Regions from separate parts of the Bacillus kalamii genome, predicted to be linked through region 2. Evidence: riboswitches for the same ligand, from Rfam matches in the RefSeq annotation. Region 2 holds a riboswitch; the other holds the start of a gene.

Region 1 (10,669 bases), on a different contig from region 2:
TTTATATGCCGATGATACCCGAAACAGTTATCAGCATGCTTGCTTTAGCGAAAATAGGATGCATATTTTCCCCAGTCTTCTCCGGGTATGGAGCAGAAGCAGTTGCCACCAGAATAGATGCCGCCAAGTCCAAATACCTCATCACCGCACAATCCTACTATCGGCGCGGCAAAAAAATCAATATGATGCAAGAAGCCGGCAAAGCTGCAGCAGCCTGTGCAAGTATCCAAAGGGTAATTATCGCCAACTGTGACCAAGACAGCCAATTGGACCCTGAACGGGACATCCCATGGCACTCATTTCCGCAAACATTTACTAAAGTCGAAACAGAACAAATGGACAGCAACGATCCTCTCATGATTTTATACACCTCCGGAACGACAGGAAAACCAAAGGGAGCCGTTCACACCCATACCGGTTTTCCTGTGAAGGCTGCACTGGATGCAGCTCTCTGCATGGACGTTACAAAAGGCGATACTTTATTCTGGTATAGCGATATGGGTTGGATGATGGGGCCATTCATGGTTTTTGGAGGACTCGTAAATGGAGCGGCGATACTGCTTTTCGAGGGTGTACCGGACTATCCTTCGCATGACAGGCTATGGAAGATTTGCGACCAGCAGCATGTTACCCAACTGGGCATCTCTCCTACTCTCGTCCGCTCACTCATGACACATGGCCCGGAAGCCATACAACATCATAACCTTACCCGCCTGAAAGCAATCGGTTCTACCGGAGAACCATGGAATCCCGATCCATGGATGTGGTTGTTCACTCATGTGTGCAAGCGAAAAATACCTATCATTAATTATTCCGGCGGAACAGAGATTTCCGGTGGAATACTCGGCAATGTCATGCTTAAGCCGATCACTCCAATAACCTTTAATTCTCCTCTTCCCGGCATGGATGTGGATGTTTATTCGCCTGAAGCTCAACCTGTTGTGGATGAAGTCGGCGAATTAGTTATTAAACAGCCTTGGGTCGGCATGACAGCGGGCTTTTGGAAAGAAAATGACCGATTTGAACAAGCATACTGGAATGTGTTCCCCAAAACTTGGGTTCATGGTGATTGGGTCATTCGCGACGGGCAAGGGTATTGGACCATAACCGGAAGATCGGATGATATTTTGAATGTTGCCGGCAAACGATTAGGACCGGCAGAAATGGAATCCATTCTGGTCGAACATCCGAACGTCATTGAAAGCGCATGTATCGGAGTGCCTCATGAGATAAAAGGTGAAACAGCACTTTGCTTCGCCGTTGTTAATCACCCTGTTCCACTCGATAGTTTAAAAGAAGAATTAGAGAAAGCGGTTGCCTATTCGCTGGGTAAAGCATTGAAGCCATCACAGATCCATTTTGTTGATCAACTGCCGAAAACAAGGAATGGAAAAGTGATGCGCAGAATGATTAAAGCCGCATATCTTCACCAGCCTACTGGAGATCTTTCAGCACTGGACAATCCTGATTCACTGCGTGCTATAGCCGCTTTGAATGCTGATATGTCACATTCGGAATAACAACATAGAATATTGTAACCTTACTATAGAAGGAAGCGGTATCTATGATTTTCTTGACTCTACTCTGCCTTACTGCCATATATATGGCTTTCAAAAAAAACACTGGGCGAAAACGTAAAATCCTGCTTTTCATAGGCGTCACCACCATTGTATTGCTGTCTTTCATTATCGGATTTTCATCGGGTTTTGCCTTTATCCTTGTCTACGATGATGGTTTTGCCGGAATTGCTGGCGCCTATTTAGGCTGGTTGGCCAGCTGCATAGCCGGAATCATCATGATCCTCATTGGCATGTTTATGAAAGACAAGAATAGACATATATAAAACAGCATGCATACAATACGTGTATGGGAGGATGGAGTGTATGGTCATAATCGGTATAGTTCCGTATTTGGTTGTATTCACGTTAACAATCGTCCTCTTAATAGGAATTGCCTATTATGCATTCGCCTACCATGTTAGCAGGAAAAAGAAAACTCTCCTTTTATCAGGAGTTGCCACCATCCTATTCATATCGCCGTTAATTGCGTACCTTGTCAACCATCTTTATATACTCTATTTGGTTAACGCTTTTAAATACGAAACAGCTAATAGGAACAGTATATTTGCCTTCTTCATTTGCTTAGCAGTCGGCCTTTTCTTAGTTTGTGCAGGACTTTTCTCTAAGAAACGAAAGGTATCATAAAAGAAGAACATATAAAAGACAGAAGAGAAAATTCACTTCCCTTCTGTCTTTTTATGTGGCAATCGCCCTGAAGAATTCTGTTTTATTGCAAAGATGACCCCTCTTGCGATAAACCCTAAAACAAACATTACCATTAAAAAATCGGAAAGTGGATCTACGACCAAATGGAAGGTTGAAGTATCCCCATTTAAGAATGTATTGGCTAAAATTTGATATATAGCATACAAGTAAATGAAAGCCCAATGTATATATTTAGCCCATTTAGTCATTTTAACCATCTTTTTTTCTTTTTCACCAGAAGCGGCCGTTTTCGAATCCATTACATCCTCCTACATTTATGAATGAACAGTACACTCTAACTATATAATCGGGAATGGCCATGTACAACTCTCACTTTATTCTTTTATTTCTATAAAATGGGACAAATTATAAAAAAAGCCATTGTGGATAGCGTCATTCTACATTGCCGTACCAACAATGGCTTCTTTTTATATTCTTTTACCAGGTAAATCGTCCGTCACATATGTCCCTGCAATGAAATCATGGATTGCTCGATGATCCTTTCTGAGCCCGACCATAAACGCACTGATGATGAATCCAATACCGAATGTCAGTATGTAGACGAGCGAAGAGACAACAAGTCTTAAGAGCATAGTTCCAATCCCGACTTTTCGTCCATCCACTCTGGCAATCCGTATGCCGACAATTCTTTTTCCCACTGTATAACCGAACCATACAATCGGTAAAATGAAGGAAATGAGAAAATCAATGAAACTAGCCAGATCGCTTTCATCCCAATCACCGGTAAATAAATAACTGATGATTGTCAGCGGAAGTGTAATAATGACACCATCCAAAATCATCGCCAATAATCGTTTCCAAAAACCTACTGTATTATGCATAATATCCCTCCTCAAACACATAGTAGTGTAGCATAATTATGTAACTAATGTATAAAAATTGAATTATCTATTTATCAGCTCTTTATATACCTGAAATTGGCAATTATGTTACAGTAATGGTAAGGAGGAGATTCTGCATGAATGATAATATTGGTGATATCCTTTTTCAGCTGCTAATCCTGTTATTCATTATTTCTATGATCATTGCCCTAATCAGCCTCTTCCGCAAACAAACAACAAACAAGCATAACGCTGCTGCCCTGGACAAAAAAATGGATAGAATCATTGAATTGCTAGAAAAAAAGCAGCAGTGATCAACACATGTACTAGCGTTGTTTCTTGGCAATAAGAATAGATCAATAGAGATATTCAACAAAAAACTCCCTAACTGTACTCTCTATCCTTCAAGATGTATGAGTATGAGTAAGGGAGTTTTTTTATTTTTATCAAAAATGCCAAAAACATTAGTTATTGATGAATGGTTATATAGCCAAGAAAAAGTCTCGGTCGAAATCTTGCTGCCTTAATGTTGGCCCCTCTGTTTGAACCATTTTAGCAGCTACCTTATTGGCAATTGAGCATGCCTGTATATCATTATATCCTAAGGACAAAGCTGCCATAATGGCCGCTACATGGCTGTCTCCCGCACCGATTGTGTCGACCGCAGCCGCAGATTCCCCTTCGATTCTCATCATTTCACAGCCATCATAAAACAGTGTACCTTCCGCACCAAGTGTCACAAATAGTTTATTTTGACTATGATTGAATAACTGCTGAACTGCAGACTCTATCTCAGTCTGACCGGTGAATAATTGCGCTTCCCTTTCATTTAAATGGACGATCGGATGAAGGGCACAAATTCTTTCCATCAACTCTTTATCGATTGATTGTATGACAGGGCCAGGAGCAAAGAAGAGCCGCTTATCAGCTTGCTTTTCAAGCCATTCCACAATGGATGCAGCACCATCGCTGCACATCTGGTACCCATCGAAATAGATATTTTCATAGTCGCTTCCCATAATAGTCTCAAGCCATTCTTTCTTAAAATGTCCCTCGATGCCTAACGTCGTTATGAACGTTCTTTCCCCATCATCTTCAACGAGGCATAGGCATTGCCCATTATCCATCTCAGGATCATAGATGAGAATCTGATGGCCATTTTCCTCAATGCCCTTTCTAACAATGGAAGCATTCATTCCCTCGCCAACAGGAACTAACAAACTGTATTCAACGTTAAATCCGCGCAAGATATTGGCCACGTTGAAGGCACAGCCGCCAACGGTTACATGTTTACCGCTGCAGTATATGTCACCGCCTTTTTCAGGCAATTTAGGTATTCGCATAATGATATCCACTACTGCTGCTCCAATAAGTAAGGATTTCACGTCATTACCCCCTCGCGCCCATTAATGAATCGATATATAACCCAAAGTCCGTATCATTCTCTTTCTCTAATACTTCGATATAGTCTTCTCTTATCTTATCCACGCCTGTAAAAGCACCGCATACAGCTGTCGCCATTGCTCCGATCGTATCTGTATCGCCCGCCAGATTGGCGCACAATAATGAACATGAATTGGCATCTTGCGCATAATATGCAATAGCAAGGGCTGCAGGCACTGATTCACTGATGTTGACGCCAGCTCCTATCAAATCATAGATGCTATCCAAGAAGTCAACATCATTTCCTTTATGTTCATCGGCCAGTTGAATGCCCAGTCTGGTTCGAGCTGTTAAGGAAGGGCTATATGTTTCCGCACCAAGAATTCTAGCGATAGGCTCTATTGCATAGGCATCCTCCAAAACGGTTTGAAAATCAGCATTCACAATAGCCGATGAAACAGCCATCGCTATCATAGCTGCACCAGCAATAGTGATGTCACTTGTGTGGGTAACCTGTGAAACATCATACACATAGTTCGCTAGCTTTTCTTTTTCTTCCGGATGAAACAAACAGCCGATCGGGGCGATTCGCATAGCCGAACCATTCGAAAGTGCTTGATCAGTAAATGTCTTCGCGTCTTTGTTTTCACGAAAAGACTGAAGTGCCACCTTTGAAGTCGGACCGAGAATATTATTCTCAAAGGCGTTCTCTTTATCTGCCCATTCAAGCAATTTTTCTGCTATATGAGCGGGAACCGGTTTAAAACCCGTTGCCATCAATGAATCCAGTATAACAAGTGCTTGCCCAGTATCGTCCGTAAATTGGCCGCGCGTATAATTGCAGGCTACTTCATTTTCCTTCGGTCCATCCAAAAAGCATTCTATTTTACCAAAATAATTTCTGACCCGATTTCTGCCCCATAGCTCCGATGGCATGCCCATCGCATCGCCAAGTGCCATCCCATATAAAGCTCCAGCCATTTTATTCTTCATCTATTCTCACCTCAAAACAATTTCAATACAACTTGTAATAACAGCTTGCACTCGTATTGTATTCGCTTACAAATATTATGTCAATATATCATTATAAGAGGATGGTTTGGTATACTATTGTTTAACAATACATATTGAGGTTAAAACAATGGAAAACCACTTACCAAAATACGAATTAATCAAACAAGATATGATACAGAAAATAAACAACAATGAATGGAAACCGCATCAGGTCATCCCTTCGGAAAACAAACTGTGTAAAGACTATGGTGTCAGTAGAGTGACCATACGGAAAACCATTGATGAACTTGTAAAAGACCATTATCTGTACAAACAAAAAGGAAAAGGAAGCTTTGTCTCATCTAATGATATACCACAAGGGCTGAGCACCATCCATAGTTACACAGAAATGATTTCTTTGCGAGGTAAAACAGCTTCGAAACAATTGCTCTCACAGCAAGTGACAAAGCCATCCAAACAAATGGCGGACCGATTGAATATGAGCGAGGAGGAAGATGTTTTTGTGATTGAAAGCCTCTATTTTGCGGATGATGAGCCACTATGCATCAATACATCCATCCTTCCTTGCAAGCTGTTTCCTAAATTGGATTATTTCGATGTCGGCAAAAACTCGCTTTACACCATTTTAAAAGAGTTTTATCAATTGAACATGACAAAAGCCTCACAATTTATCACGGCAGAAAACGGAAATGATCGAATCTGTTCCCTTCTTGGCTGCAGCAAAAACCATCCGTTATTAAAACTGAACGCAACCTCTTTTAGCATAAAAGAGGGCAAAGAAATACCGTTTGAACTATATGAAACCTATTTAAAAAGCGATGTCATCGGCTATTTTGCGGAAAATTATAACAGGTGAAAGCAGTGCATCCAGCATTGCTTTTTTATTATTCTATTAAATGAAAAATTAGTAGGTTTTAAATAAACTCCATGTATCATCCTGAACCTGATCAATCAAAGTTAGAAAATAACAATATCTATTCCCACCCAGGCAGGAATCCCGCTACCTTTTCTCCTTATGAATAACCACTTTATTTTTAACCAATAATTGTAATAACCCATACCCCATCAAAGCACCAGTAAAGGAACTAATTGAAAAAGCGGGAATTAGCCCAAATATGGTACTCTCCTTTCCAAGCAATAGTGTTGACAGCGGATATGTGGCCACCGCTCCGATAATCCGCGTCCTAACTACTTCACCAAGTGCAGCATTCCCTACTTTCTTTGTCTTAGAAAACAAAACGCCTGCCAGAAAGGCTCCTATCATACTGCCGGGATATGCGAAGAAATTACCTGTTCCCATTACATTTCGAAACATGAATGAAAGAAATGCCTGTACCAGTCCATACCAAGGCCCGATAAGGACAGCTGACAGCATATTGGCCCAAATGCTGGATCGGAAAAATCTTTGCGAAGCCAACGGGAATATAAATAAAGCTGGTCGATATACTGATCAATGCTGCTATTAAAGCCGTAAGTGTCATTTTTTCCGTTTTTTCCATCTAAATCCCCTTACTTTTACCTTGATGTCAATAAATATACCGCTCTCCTTATGAGGACAGCGGCACATGAGAAAAATAACATTCCCTCCGAAAACTACTTTCCTAACCCAGTGCTAACTGGATCAGGTGCAAAGGGTCCATCTTAGCCATACGGCGCCCCCAGTAGAACAGATATGAAGTTTTGCGGCAAAGAAATCTTTATTAATGCGTCATTTTTCCCAGTAAAGATATCAGCTTTGCAACACAGATATGACCAAATCAACCATCATGATAATATATAACGATTATCTTGATGGTATCATCCTCCTACTACTTCTCAAAAAAACAAGGGGGGAACATTTTATATACTAGTTCTTAACCGACTTTTTTCGATTTACGGCAAAACAATCGGAGTCTCTTTATGGATTGATAAGGATTACTAAAAATGATACGATTCGTATATAAAATTACACAAAATGGAAAAAGGAGTTTTTATGAAATTGAAAATAGTGTTGTACAGTTTCATGATTGGTATTATTTTGTTAGCAGCGGTATCCATTTTCCGTTCTGAATCTGATAAAGGGGATCATTCTTCCGAAGTCTCAGTTGTTAAGCAAAAGAAAAAAGAAAAAAAGGAGCCGTATACTGTCACTGTACAGAATGATGCCATAGGAGATTATGGAGCAATAAAGGCTCCAGAATTAGCGAGTTATATAGATAACAAGTTCGGTGCTGAATGGAAAATGTATTTTCAATCCCCAAACAAAATGGAAGCATTGATATTTCAATTAGTAAACCAAGGGGATATTGCATTCGACTTTAAACTCTTTGATCCTAATGATAAGCTACTTTTCTTTCAATCTGTTTCGCCTGGTAAAAGATTAGTAGAGAGGCTCCTATTCCAACCTAATAGTGTTGTCGGACATTATCGTGTAGTAGCTACCACTGATAATGGCGGTCTCGGTGAAATCAGTTTTTCTTTAAAGCCTTTCTAGGCTGATATACCCTAACCCCTTATAAGCTCAGGAATCAATCAGTTGATTAGATGTTATAAAGCTAAGGAAATAAGGAGAATGCAAGTATCGGCTTCTATTTAGAGTATTTCCAGAGAAAATACTCTAAATAGAAAAGTATGAATCTTGAATCAATAATGCTGCTCCTAGTGCAGGCGTCTTTTCACCTAGCTTTCCTCTACTAAACGTGATCTTCTCCCGCCTGTCCAAAAAGTTCCGAGCCGATTCCACCGTTTTCTCATAATAATCGGGGTAACCGGATAATAACGGTCCCTCCAATATAACATATTCAGATTGATACATAGTGACCATATTCGCTATGCCAATACCTAAATAATAGGCGGATTCCATGACATACGATTCAACCATCGATTTTTCCTGTTTGAGAAAGGCAATCACATCATCAATTTGGGCATTTTCAAACGCTGTGTCAAATGAGTTCATTTTAGGGTTATTCTTTCTCATATTTTCAATAATGGCATATGGAGACGTATACGCAATTAAGCATCCTTGTTTCCCACAGGAACATTCACGCCCATTCACCTCGATAATCATATGGCCGAATCGGGCTGTATCACCATTTTTGCCTCTTATCAATTCTCCGTTTGACATAATTCCGCATCCAAACCCTCTTCCGCTGATACAATACAGTATATCGCCTGCCGGAATTGAAAAATGGTTTGCTTCCGCCAAAACAGCAGTCTCTACTAGATTCTCCAACATTATTTTCACTGGGATTTCTGCACTCAGTATTTCAGCAATCCTGATATTTTCCCAGCCTGGAGCTAGCGGTGATTCCATTTGGTGAATAATCCCTTGCTTTCTATCGAGCGGCCCGATTGAACCGATTCCGATTCCAAGCAGCTTCTCAAAAGGAATCTCATATTTATCGATAAAGGACAAAATGATCTCCTTTATTTTACTTAATACGATTGAAGGGGTATGCAACGATGACAACAAAAAGGATTCTTGTTCAATAGTGGCAAGCTGCATATCGACCAATATTACATTCGTCTCCAAACGGGAAATCTGAATGCCTATGATAAAGGCTGATCTTGGTTCAATAGTATAAAGGACAGGCGGCCTGCCTCCGGTGGATTTCCCATGGCCATTCTCTTTTATATATTTTTTACTCAACAACTCTTCCATTTTATCTTTTACAGTGGTTTGTTTTAATTGAATAGTATCCATCAATTCTAATTTAGTTACCGGCCCATTCTTCAGGATATAATAATATATATCTTTCAAGGCTTTATTCTTAATCGTGAAATCCTCTAAAAAAGGTTTAAACATCCATTCCTCACCCCTCCCCCTCCAATATATGGAATTCAGTCCATTTTGTCTGCGGCAATAGATGCAAAACTGCTTTGATCTCATTTCCCATGTACAATCAGACGATCATTTGTTTTACTTCTTTTTGTCCATTTTGTACCTTTTTAAAATTCAACCTGATCATACATACAATTATACAGAAAATGAGAGATATCACACCAAACAGTAATAAAACATTTCCCTTTTCATATAAAAATCCCCCAATCACAGGACTGACAGCGATCCCTAAAAATCTGAAAAAGTTATAGATGCCTACAGATGTTGCCCGTTCATTCAAAAATTCTTGGGAAAGCATGATTGTTTGCACAGGCAATGACATCCCCAAGCACAAACCGAAAGCCGAGCTGCAGACGATCGTTAAATAGAAAGAAATGTATAAACTGCCTACGCTAATCAAAATCGCAAGTACATTCAAGAAAGAAATCATGATTAAAAAGCGCGGCGTCCTTATTTTCCCTGCCAATTTCCCACCTATAAAACTCCCTAATACAATACAGCCTGATAACGGCAAGAATACCAGCCCTTTTTCGACGGTTGTTAAACCGTAACGTTCCATCAATATCATCGGATAAAAGACTAGAAATGAGAAAAACGTATAATATTGAATAAATCCAAGACTGATAATGGAAATCCCAATCTTATTGCTGACGATGTTCTTTATCATAGACCATTTTAAACCGCCGGCATTTTTAACAACTGCATTTCCTTTTACAAAATAGGCGTTTAGCACAAGGGCAAGGGCCCCCAAGGCTATAAGCAAACTAATGATTGCACTATAGCCGAACGATCCCCATATAATCCCTCCGAAAACAGGCCCTAATACAGGCCCCAATGAGACAAGCATCTGATAGGTTCCCATCGCCCTTCCAAGCTGTTTACCTTCGCACAATTCGGCAATTATAGCCACCGAAGCAACAGTACCTACTGCAATCCCGCTCGCTTGAATGCCCCGAAATATTAAAAAGGGATAAATGGAAGTTGAAAAATAACAACCCATCGAGGCAATAATATAAATAGCCACCCCAGGAATCAATACTTTCCTGGGGCCGAAACGGTCAGTAAGCGGGCCATAAACGATTTGCATGATGGCCAAAAAAAAGGTATAAATGGACAAGCTAGCATTCACAAACAATTGAGGAGAATTGAAATAGGAAGCCACATCAGACAGAATGGGTGCATAGATTGATTGACTGAATGGCCCTAAAAAAGCAGCAAAAGCCACTGAATAAACCGCAACCATTTTTTTCATTAATACCACCGCCGTTGATACTTTTGCTTAACTTATAATTGACTTCAAGACAATACTGATTACTATAAATAAGGAGTTTGCTCTAATGGGCCTG
Region 2 (10,669 bases):
GCGCAAAAACTTTGGCATACTCCTTCAAGTATAGGTAGTCCTGAATCAAATAGTGTTCGAACTTCCCTCTATCCAGCTTTCCTGTTCTCATCTCTTCAACAAAAGGATGGACCAAATAGGCTTGCCAAATCTCTTTGCTAACATCGTATAATTCATCGGTTACCATTCTTTCCACTCCACCTTCCCTTTTTGGCCTATCACTTCTGGAACCAGACGATACATTTCATCCATCAATTTGACTCTAAATGTACCAGTTCCCGATCCATCCCGGTCAGCTAGTTCACCGCATAAGGACATGGCCAGAACTCCCGCTGAAGCACCCATCAAATAATCATCGGCAACGGCTGAACAGCTTGCTATTAAGCTTGCTGTCATACAGCCGGTTCCCGTCACCGCCTTTAATGCCGGAGTTCCGTTTTTTACTAAAGCTACTCTTGAATAATCGCCAATGATATCCTCTTTACCAGTCGCTGCAATGACTGTACGGAGAGATGAAGCAAGCTTCATTAATTCTTTGGCATCCATTTTGCCGCTCTCATCTGCATCCACCCCTTTTCCCTCAGCCTGCATGCCTGATAATGCCTGAATCTCAGCCATATTGCCTTTTATGACGGCAAATTGGATTTCTTGAAGCAGCTTTTCAGTAAAATTCATCCTTTCTTTTGAAGCAAAAACGCCAACAGGATCAAGAATGATAGGTTTTCCAAATGCATTTGCAGCCTTTCCCGCTTCAAAAAACAGCGGAAGCCTGGCTGTATTCATAGTGCCGATATTGATGACAACTGCATCCGCAATATCCATAATATCCTCCAATTCCGCATCGTTATAGCTCATCAGGGGACTTGCACCGCAGGCTAATGTGATATTGGCACAATCATTGATAGTGACTTCGTTCGTATAATGGACGATTAACGGCCTTTGTTTTTTTACTCGCTGAAACAGTGAACTGAGTTCATGTACAATCATTTAAAATGCTCCTCCCATTGGTAAAAATGATGGACAGGGCCAATTCCGCCGCCAATTTGGAAGCTGTGTCCGATTGCTTCAGTCACATAACGCTTGCTTAACTCGACAGCTTCCTCCATCTGAAAGCCTAAGGCAAGGTGGGCCGCAATGGCGGAAGAAAGCGTGCAGCCAGTCCCATGTGTATTGGGTTTGCCGATCCGTTCAGATTGGAATACACGCACAGAATCTTTACTTACAAGAATATCTTTCGCTGCGCCTGATAAATGCCCTCCCTTTACCAAAACCATCGACGGACCTGACATTAGGATTTTTCTGGCTGCCTTCTCCATGTCTCCCAAGCTATGAATCTTCATTCCTGATAGCACTTCCGCTTCCGGAATATTAGGCGTAACTAGGTCGGCAAGGGGAAGGAGCACTTCCGTTAATGCACATTCCGCATCCAAGGACAGTAAGTGATAGCCGCTTTTCGAAACCATGACCGGATCGACCACCAGATTCCTAATAGGGTACTTTTCCAAAACGGCAGCGACCGATTCAATGATCGCAGCGCTGGAAACCATCCCTATTTTAATTGATTCAGGAAATATATCATCCATCACCATTTTCACCTGTTCTGCCACTAATTGAGGGGACACATCCTCCACCAACGAAACGCCTTTAGTATTTTGGGCTGTGATTGCCGTAATGACACTCATTCCGTAAACCCCAAGCGCCGAGCATGTCTTTACATCAGCCTGTATGCCTGCGCCTCCTGATGAATCAGAACCTGCAATCGATAGAACGGCTTTTCGGTAATTCCGCAATTCAAGAACCTCCTGTTCCAATGAATAAGATGGAAAAGAATAACGAAGCTGAAGCACCTTACCAGGCTGGAAGAACAATAGAATGGAATAGATAGCCATGTATTTTTGATTATACTGAAAACGGACGATTCACAGCCTATAAAAAAAGCCATCTTCCGATAAAAAGGAAAATGGCTTCTATCTTTTAATATACGCAAATAAAAGGTAGTTTTCGCTTTCCTACGCTGGCATGATCCAGATCAGGTAATAAGGGTAAAGTCTCAGCCCGTTACAGGCACCCCTAGCAACATATTCATTTCTATTATTTACCGTAACGCTTATTGGTGCAAATTGTCAAGGGATAATCTGTAGATACCCTTCACTTCAATGTGATGGCATGCTTCCATATCAGGATTTTACCTTGATCATTTTTGAAAGTGAATTGCACCTCTCCCTTGTCTCCTTTCTCTTTTTCATCATAGAAAAAACCGGAAAATTGTCTGTCGCCGGAAAAATAAAAACCGTTGTCTCCTGTTCTTCCATTTTCAACAGCCTCATCGAATGTATTGCTTACAGGATGCTTGCCTTTCCAGGCCATATTATACAATCTATAGCCTTCAGGCGCTTTTTTAACACTAAAATAAAAATGATTGGGAGGTTCGATCTGTGTTTGATCAATGATCATGAACAATTGATTACTGGTCGAAGAGTTTTCCTTGTCCGGTGATGATTGACCGCTCTCGCTTTTTTCTTCCGTATCTATTTTTTCCTCCGGTTGCACTCTGTTTACCTTCTCGGATTTATTATGTTGGCCAGGCGTTTCGCAGGCTCCAAGCGCACATACTGCAAGAATGGATACCGCTGCCAGTAAAGTTTTAATTCGGTTCATCGCTCATAACATCCCCTTTCTCTAAATAAAAGTAAAACCTAACCCCATTTTCTATGTTGATCACCCCGTAATCACAGCCATGGAGCTGCAGTATTTGGCTGACAATAGCCAAGCCCAGGCCGGTTCCCCCAATTTTACGGTCCCTCGAAGGATCAATCCGGTAAAATTGATCCCATATCCGATCCAGCCTATTTTCGGGAATTGCATTTCCTCTATTTTCGATTTGGATTTCTATTTGCCCACCGTGGTCGATGACCATCATTTTGATTGCCGTATTCGGCGATGCATGCCTGATTGCATTACTGAGAATATTAATGAACACTTGGCTTATTTTTTTCTCATCGGCATAAACGGCAAGAGTACCTGCCGATTGGCAGTCAATGTACAATTTTCTCTCTTCCAGTTCAACCCCAAAGAGATCAATTACATCATCAAGAAGACCAGCCAGCAAAAACGATTGGCAATCCAGCTTCATAACATTTGCTTCATACTTCGATAATTGGAGCAGGTCCAATACCATTTCGTCCATCCGCTCGACTTCATGGAGAATATGGTTCAAATAGCGTTCCTTTTTTTTCTCTGCAATGCCATCCTGCAGCCCTTCCGTAAAACCTCGGATAATACCTAAAGGTGTTTTCAATTCGTGGGAAACATTAGCTGTGAATTCTTTGCGCAATTGTTCGGTTTGCTGCTTTCTTAAAATATCCAGCTGAAGCTGTTCATTTGCTGCCTTCAATTCGCCAAGCGTCGTTTTCAACTGATTGGCCATGCTTTGCATGCTTTCTGATAATTCGCCTATCTCATCCTTTTTTCTCTTCGGCATATGCACATCGAAATCCAGATTGGCCAAATGCCCTGCCACTTTATTTAACGATACAAGCGGCCTTGCCACCATTTTTGAATAGAAGTAACTGAGCAGGAACAAGACGATGACCCCTGCCCCTGCAAGATAAATATAATACTGCTTCATTGTTTCAATCGCTTCGTCAACAGGTTGTATGGAAGTATAAGCCATTACATATTGCGGTGACCCATCAGGCAACGAAAGCGGCAAAAGAACGACTACATAATGGATGCCGCTGACATTATCCTGCCATTCGACCTGCACTTTCTCCCCTTTATCCAACTCCTTTATCCTTTCTTTCTTAGCCGAGATCGAGAGCAGGATATTGCTTGATAAACTATCCTGATAATAGGAATTGAAGGACTGGTTTTTAGGCAAGTTCAATTCCACAACCGTTCCCTCTGTCCGGGATAAGCCCTCCGGCAACTCGGCCGTATTCCCATCATCCAATTGCACCTGTACAGGGTCCATCACTTTATCTTGCTCATCCATATAAAAGCCGTCCGCTATAATCTTATCCCCAGCTTTCAGCCTGTTTGGGATCCGGTCAAGGCTCATGCCCTCCTCAGTCAGGATCAGCAGCTTTATTTCACCTTCCGTTCTTATCTTTATACGATAGGGGTTTATCGGATAGACGCTTGGGATATCCCTTACCACATTGAAAGTGGCATTATTCTTTTCCATGAATTGCCCGGCATATGCAGCCATGACCTCTTCATTGCCTGGGGCCCGCGCAATCCCTTTTTTGGCCTCCCGCAATTGTTTCTCCAGCTCACTCCCTTTATGGTAAATATAAAATTTTTCAAAAAAGAGCGTCTGGGAGAATAATAGGATGCCAAAAAAAGAGACAAGTACAATAAATGTAAGAATCGAGAGCTTCCAAACAATGCTGATGCTTTTCATTCTCCCGCCTCAAACTTATATCCCAATCGTATTACAGTCACAATCCGTTTACTTTCCTGCCCAAGCTTAGCCCGAAGCTTTTTAATATGTGTATCAACCGTCCTTGCATCACCGAAAAAATCCATTCCCCAAACGGCATCCAAAAGCATATCCCGCGTCATAACCATGTCTTTATGTTTAATTAAATATAAAAGAACATCATATTCTTTAGGCGATAAATCGATTCTCTCGCCTCCTACAGTCACAATATGAGATTTATGATTGACTGCCAAGCCACCAAATTTCATGGCAGGTTTTTCGGCGCTCACAATCCCATCCCGCCTTTTCATTAATGCATGCGCCTTTGCCAAAAGAACGCGGGGACTGAACGGCTTCGTCATATAGTCATCCACACCCATTTCAAATCCCAGCAATTTATCATCTTCTTCACCGCGCGCTGTAAGCATAATGACTGGGACATCCGACATTTGCCTAATTCTCCTGCAAACTGTCCATCCATCCAATTCCGGAAGCATGACATCAAGCAGCACCAGATCAACCGGCTGTAAGGGAAATAACCTGAGGGCCTCCCTCCCAGTTTCTGCCTCGTAAATATTCCATCCCGCTTCCTCAAAATAGTCGCCGATAATCTCTCTTACTAACGCCTCATCCTCTACAATCAACACATTATAATTCACTGGCAACCTCCAAGAAGAACATAAAAACTTCCATCCTATTATAGCAACGAAAGGAAATAAAACCATTATTTATCATTTACCGCCATTGTAGAATAAAGATGTGAATTTCATGTGTTCATACTCCAAAAGCGGAAAGCGCCTGGTTATCCCCGACAAGCTTAAGACGGGGTGCTGACAAAGGCCGCCCTTCGCCTTTGACAGCGGCACGGCTTAAGACCTCGAGGGGATGGCGCTTGCAGCTGGATGAAACAAAAGCGGAAAGCGCCTGTTTACCCCCGACAAGCTTAAGTCGGGGTGCTGACAAAGGCTGCTCTTCGCCTTTGATAGTGCCATGGCTTAAGACCTCGAGGGGGTGGCGCTTGCAGCTGGATGAGAACAAAAGCGGAAGGGGCCGTTTTGCCACGTATGAACTGGACCCCTCATTCTTGAGATATAGGAAACACGAAAAGCGCAGCGATTCAATGTTGACTTATCGTAGAAGATGAGGGGGAAGTTCACTAGTGGCTGGTCCCTGCAGCTGGATGAAACAAAAGCGGAAGGGGCCTGTTTACCCCCGACAAGCTTAAGTCGGGGTGCTGACAAAGGCTGCTCTTTGCCTTTGATAGTGCCATGGCTTAAGACCTCGAGGGGGTGGCGCTTGCAGCTGGATGAGAACAAAAGCGGAAGGGGCCGTTTTGCCACGTATGAACTGGACCCCTCATTCTTGAGATATAGGAAACACGAAAAGCGCAGCGATTCAATGTTGACTTATCGTAGAAGATGGTGGGGAAGTTCACTAGTGGCTGGTCCCTGCAGCTGGATGAAACAAAAGCGGAAAGCGCCTGCTTATCCCCGACAAGCTTAATACAAGCTCTGCTTAAAGGTGAGAATTTTATAAAAAAAATACGGACCTATTAGGCCCGCTTATAGATTAAAACTGACATTATACACTTTCCAATCTGAATTTGGTTTTTTGATCATATACAGGTTCTTCCAATGCGGAAGATAGAGGGCGTTCTCTGGATTATATTGAGAGACCTTCAAATAATCTGTGCCTTCTTTCGTATAATAGGTGGCGACCGGTTCTTTTTTGGACACTTTCAAGTACCAATCGAATGGTTCAATGTAGAAGTCCGTAGAATCTTTTTCGTTTTTCCCATAGATGATATTCCCTTTTTTATCCTTCCCTACAGCCATACGGGTAAGAGCCATATATTTATCGATATATTCTTTTGTAAACCCTGGATCCATTGCTTTGCGAATCTGATTTTCCGTCCATTTTTTATCCATAATGCCTGCTTGAAGATTCGTTACGCGATCAGTGATTTTTTTAACTGTGGCCAATGATACCTTTTGGTAAAAGCGAATATGTTTGCTTGATACATATGCTTTTTTCTTCTGGTACATAAATTCTGCCCAACCGGATTTAGTCTGTTTTATCACTTGAATCTTTTGTCCATTCTTTAGCTTTCCGATCGTCTTAGCGTTAGTGCTTGGTACACTTTTGACCAGTGCGGATGGCACATCGACTACACCTTCTTTAGTGATGGCCGCCTTGCTGCTCACGGTCGGAAAGATGGATGCCGCCACTAGCAATAGAAATAATCCAAACAAAACACCCCAATACCATTTTTGTTTCATCAGTTTCCCCCCATACATTTACTATCGCAAATATACAGGGCCTCTGTGAATACTGTGTGACCTTCATGTGTTTCCACAGCGTATTTTTGGATGGTTGAAAGATCTATCAGAAAATACGTATATACGATTGTGCTTTTCTATATCCAGGCAGCCATTGGTCTGGATTGGCCCTGCAAGTAAAGCCGAATGGTCTTCAACCTTTAAAGAGGCCCCACAATGGATGACCGCGCGTTATCATGCATCTATTTTTTTGCGAACAACGCAGTCCATAGGCCGTCAACGCCAAACATGGACGGATTATTACCGACATCTTTCATTGGCTTCATTTCTACAACCTCCAGAAACGAAAATATATCCTTTAATGAAGCTTCCGTATACCCCATTCCTCCCTGCATACTGTATTGTCGATACACATCCCAATCACTTTGAGAGGAACCCCCATAAGTCCCGTCGACCATAAAGCATACAAGGCCAAAATGTCCGCCCGGAGCCAAAGCCTTATTGATTAATTCCATATAATTCCCCCGTCTATGCGGTGGAATGTGATGAAAGCAACCAGAATCGTATACCAGGCCATATTGTTTCTCAATAATCTCCGTACCAAAGATGTTTTCACAATAGAACGCAACTAAAGATTCTTTTTTTCCTGCCCTAGCTTTTGCCCAAGCAATTGCTTCCTCCGAAGAATCGATGGCATCCACCTTGCAGCCCTGTTCTTCCAGAAAAAAAGCATTTCTGCCTGGGCCGCATCCCAACTCTAGCGAGGAACATGGCAAGATTATGCCTCTTTCAAAATAACTCTTTAGATTTTCATCCGGTGCATCTTTAAAAAAAGGGACATTTCTTTCCCGATTGCCATAAAAAGCATCCCACTGGAACGTTGCTTTTTCCTTAAGCAATGCATCCAGCATATTCAAAACATCTTCTTCATTCCTAATGATTTCCCGCAAACAAATCCCGCCTTTATCTAAAAATTGTATACTTATGTTTGTTCGCTGAAAGTGACGGATCTCCTTTTTGGCTATATTAGGTACTAAAACAGCTGCACTTCTATAAGAAAAATGTCTGGATAGAGATGCCTTACAGGGAGAATGCCTGCCTTTAGGAGATACTCTAAGTGCTTAATATGCCTGGGGATAACTTATTCCGAGAGCGTTTGTGGCGCCCTTTTGAAGTGTCATAGCAATGGGTGTTTGAGAAGAAAATAAGTTTCGACAATTTTTGTGGATGCTGATCTTTTACTTGGCAACTATGCATCCTCTTAAATATTTTGGTTATATATGGTAACATCTAGTTATCTATTCATTTTTGCGGAGGAAATATGCAGCCTATATCGACTATACAATCATCCATAGATTACATCGAACAGCATTTAAAGGAGCGCCTTACTGCCCATGAATTAGCTGCAATGGCCGGCTACTCCACCTATCATTTCTATACATTATTCAATCATTATACGGGCAGTCCGGTCATGGACTATATCAACAAAAGGAGATTGCAGCATGCTTTATGGGAAATTCGGCAAGGGAAAAAAATAATAGATGCTGCTTTTGAATACGGCTTTGAGACACATGCCGGCTTTACGAAAGCTTTCAAGCGCTGTTTTGGCAGCCCTCCAAGCTTATATAGCCTGCATTGTCCGCGTTCGCTGCCCCCAAAACCGAATCTATCCAAATTACTGTCTAAAAAAGTCGGAGGAACTCTTTTACAGCCTAAAATGATTAAAAGCGAAACAGTTTTTGCAATAGGATATGAATTTATCTTTCAAGAAAAAGAGATTTTATTTACTAGGGATGCGCCCGCTTTTTGGTCAAAAGAAGGATTGGACGATGGTCATGTGGAGGCAAAACTCTATGAAATTCTATCTCCCATCAAGCACGGTGAATACTGCATTAATATTCGCAAAAATAAAAACCAATTCGTTTATTTATTTGCCCTGTCCTGCGAAGCTGAAGAGGCTATTCCGGATGGCATGAAAGCACTGACATTGCCTCCGGCTGACTATGCAGTATTCAAGACGCCGTTGGTTCCCCCTTCCGAATTTACAGCAAGCATCACAGGTACATGGAATTACATACTTGAAGAATGGCTTCCTTCTTCTGGATATGAAGTGGATGAGCGACATTATGACTTCGAGCTCTATGATGAGCTATGCCATTCATGGGTATATGATAAAGTATGCATGTACATCTATTTACCTCTTTTAGCAAAAGAGGTATAACAATGTGAAGAATCCTCCTTTATCTCATGTTATACCTCTGTCAGCCGGTTTTTTTCATTGCTTTATAGTATAGAAGTAAAGCAGGCAATAGAATGGCCGCGCTGGCTGTATAGGCAATAGCTATGGAAGACCGTACAGCTATTCCCCCAATAACAGGCCCTCCAGCAATTTGGCCGATTGCATCAACCTGCCCACGGACTGAAAAAAAGGTGGCACGAGTAGTTGATTGACCAATAATACTGTTCAACCAAATGTCTTCAAGAGGAGACATAATGCTTCTTGCCACAAAAATAGAGCAATAGAAAAACAGGAGCAAAACTGCCTTATCACTCCATGCAAAACCTACTAAAGAAAGAATAATGATGGCCGAACAAAGCATCAACATTTTATATAATTGAGACCTGTGCCGAAAGAGAGCATATCCATCAAAAAAACGCAAAAGCCAAAACGAGGCAAGAGCCACACAAAACTGGATGCCTCCAATCAGTAATATCGAATAATCATGGTTCAACTGCTGTAATAGAGGATTTTGCAGGAGACGCGAAATCCATAAACGATCAAATGCTTCACTAAAAAAGCCAAAGCAAATGGTTATGGCCAGTAATAATTTCATAAGGGCGCTTGATCGGCAAAAAGAGATAATATGCTTTACTGTCTCTTTTGCATATTCCCTTATTGAATGGATAGTACAACTTTGCCCTTCAAAATGGTTTTCCCGCATAAAGAAAATCAATAATATTGATAGGAAGATCATTCCGATCCCCCCATATAGAATAGGAAGGTTTAGACTCGCAAATCCAAATAGAATACTGGCTGGAATGGCCAAAAATTTGGCTGCGTTCTCTTTTCGCGCCCCTTTTACAAATACGGCTGAAGCTTTATCACTCCCTATCTCATCTGCTAACCATGCTTGGGTTGCACCACTCGTAAATGTATAACCGATCCCCCAAAGAAATTGTGAAACGAGCACTGCAGTAAACTCAGGAACCGCCCCCTCCATAATAAATCCACATCCAATCAAAGAATAACCAATTATGATCGATTTTTTCCGGCTTATTCTGTCAGCCATTATTCCCGTAGGCAGTTCGAACAGCAAAACCGTGAGTTCCAAAACGCTTCCTACCAGAACCAACTGAAATGGATTCAATTGGACAATCGTAACTTGATAAAGTAAGTTCACGGTAAATACACTGGTGAAGAAGAACTGTGACCAAAACTGAAGCTGAAGATAAACTCTGTCTGCATGGCCATTCACTGATAAATCGGTTTTTCTCATAATATATCCCCCCTCTTTCATCATAAAAGGAGGATATCAAAGATGCTTTTCCATTTTTGGGATATAGTAAAAAACCTTCCCTATTTGACAGAAGATAAGGAAGGTTTTATAAAAGTGAATCTATTGCTCTATATAAATCATTTGTCTGTTCCATTTGAAAAATCTATATAGCCATCTCCGTTGAACCCTTTATCCGCTTACAATGAAATCACGCCGGTAGCCAAAAGGATAATCATCACAATACCGATGATGGAAACAATGGCAATCCCCAATTTTTCTCCTCCGGTAATCGGTTTATTATTTTCTTTCTTCGCTTTAATGAAGGCAAACATTCCGATTGCATAGAGGATAAATGATGCACCAAGGAACACAAGGCCGACAGCGAAAATGACATAAATTGAGTAAATGACCGCGATTGCAGAAATGATTAATTTTCCTGTGCTTAATTTGTCTTCTCTGCAGACTTTAAAGGCATATAGAGAAGACAGCAG

What was found. Region 2 has a riboswitch for thiamine pyrophosphate ahead of thiD (bifunctional hydroxymethylpyrimidine kinase/phosphomethylpyrimidine kinase). Riboswitches for the same ligand answer to the same signal wherever they lie in the genome.
Region 1: it holds a riboswitch for thiamine pyrophosphate, as region 2 does, so the genes downstream of both, thiW (energy coupling factor transporter S component ThiW) here and thiD (bifunctional hydroxymethylpyrimidine kinase/phosphomethylpyrimidine kinase) in region 2, are expected to answer to the same signal.

Annotation. Positions count from the first base shown of each region.
Region 1 covers NZ_JBDFMI010000001.1:1,970,234-1,980,902, forward strand. Annotated here, with positions in the region: gene ABC357_RS09880 (AMP-binding protein) at 1-1,520, shown strand, start outside; gene ABC357_RS09885 (hypothetical protein) at 1,565-1,843, shown strand; gene ABC357_RS09890 (hypothetical protein) at 1,884-2,204, shown strand; gene ABC357_RS09895 (hypothetical protein) at 2,237-2,524, opposite strand; gene ABC357_RS09900 (RDD family protein) at 2,693-3,106, opposite strand; gene ABC357_RS09905 (DUF4083 family protein) at 3,244-3,420, shown strand; gene ABC357_RS09910 (PfkB family carbohydrate kinase) at 3,589-4,491, opposite strand; gene ABC357_RS09915 (ADP-ribosylglycohydrolase family protein) at 4,496-5,482, opposite strand; gene ABC357_RS09920 (GntR family transcriptional regulator) at 5,631-6,359, shown strand; partial or broken gene thiW (energy coupling factor transporter S component ThiW) at 6,504-7,002, opposite strand; TPP riboswitch at 7,085-7,173, opposite strand; gene ABC357_RS09930 (hypothetical protein) at 7,476-7,976, shown strand; gene ABC357_RS09935 (ROK family protein) at 8,100-9,287, opposite strand; gene ABC357_RS09940 (MFS transporter) at 9,385-10,575, opposite strand; gene ABC357_RS09945 (M20 metallopeptidase family protein) at 10,658-10,669, opposite strand, start outside.
Region 2 covers NZ_JBDFMI010000006.1:1,109,727-1,120,395, reverse strand. Annotated here, with positions in the region: gene tenA (thiaminase II) at 1-166, opposite strand, end outside; gene thiM (hydroxyethylthiazole kinase) at 160-966, opposite strand; gene thiD (bifunctional hydroxymethylpyrimidine kinase/phosphomethylpyrimidine kinase) at 963-1,769, opposite strand; TPP riboswitch at 1,969-2,061, opposite strand; gene ABC357_RS23300 (hypothetical protein) at 2,128-2,637, opposite strand; gene ABC357_RS23295 (sensor histidine kinase) at 2,624-4,384, opposite strand; gene ABC357_RS23290 (response regulator transcription factor) at 4,381-5,061, opposite strand; gene ABC357_RS23285 (SH3 domain-containing protein) at 5,965-6,681, opposite strand; gene ABC357_RS23280 (class I SAM-dependent methyltransferase) at 6,924-7,631, opposite strand; gene ABC357_RS23275 (AraC family transcriptional regulator) at 8,003-8,902, shown strand; gene ABC357_RS23270 (MFS transporter) at 8,943-10,178, opposite strand; gene ABC357_RS23265 (basic amino acid/polyamine antiporter) at 10,376-10,669, opposite strand, start outside.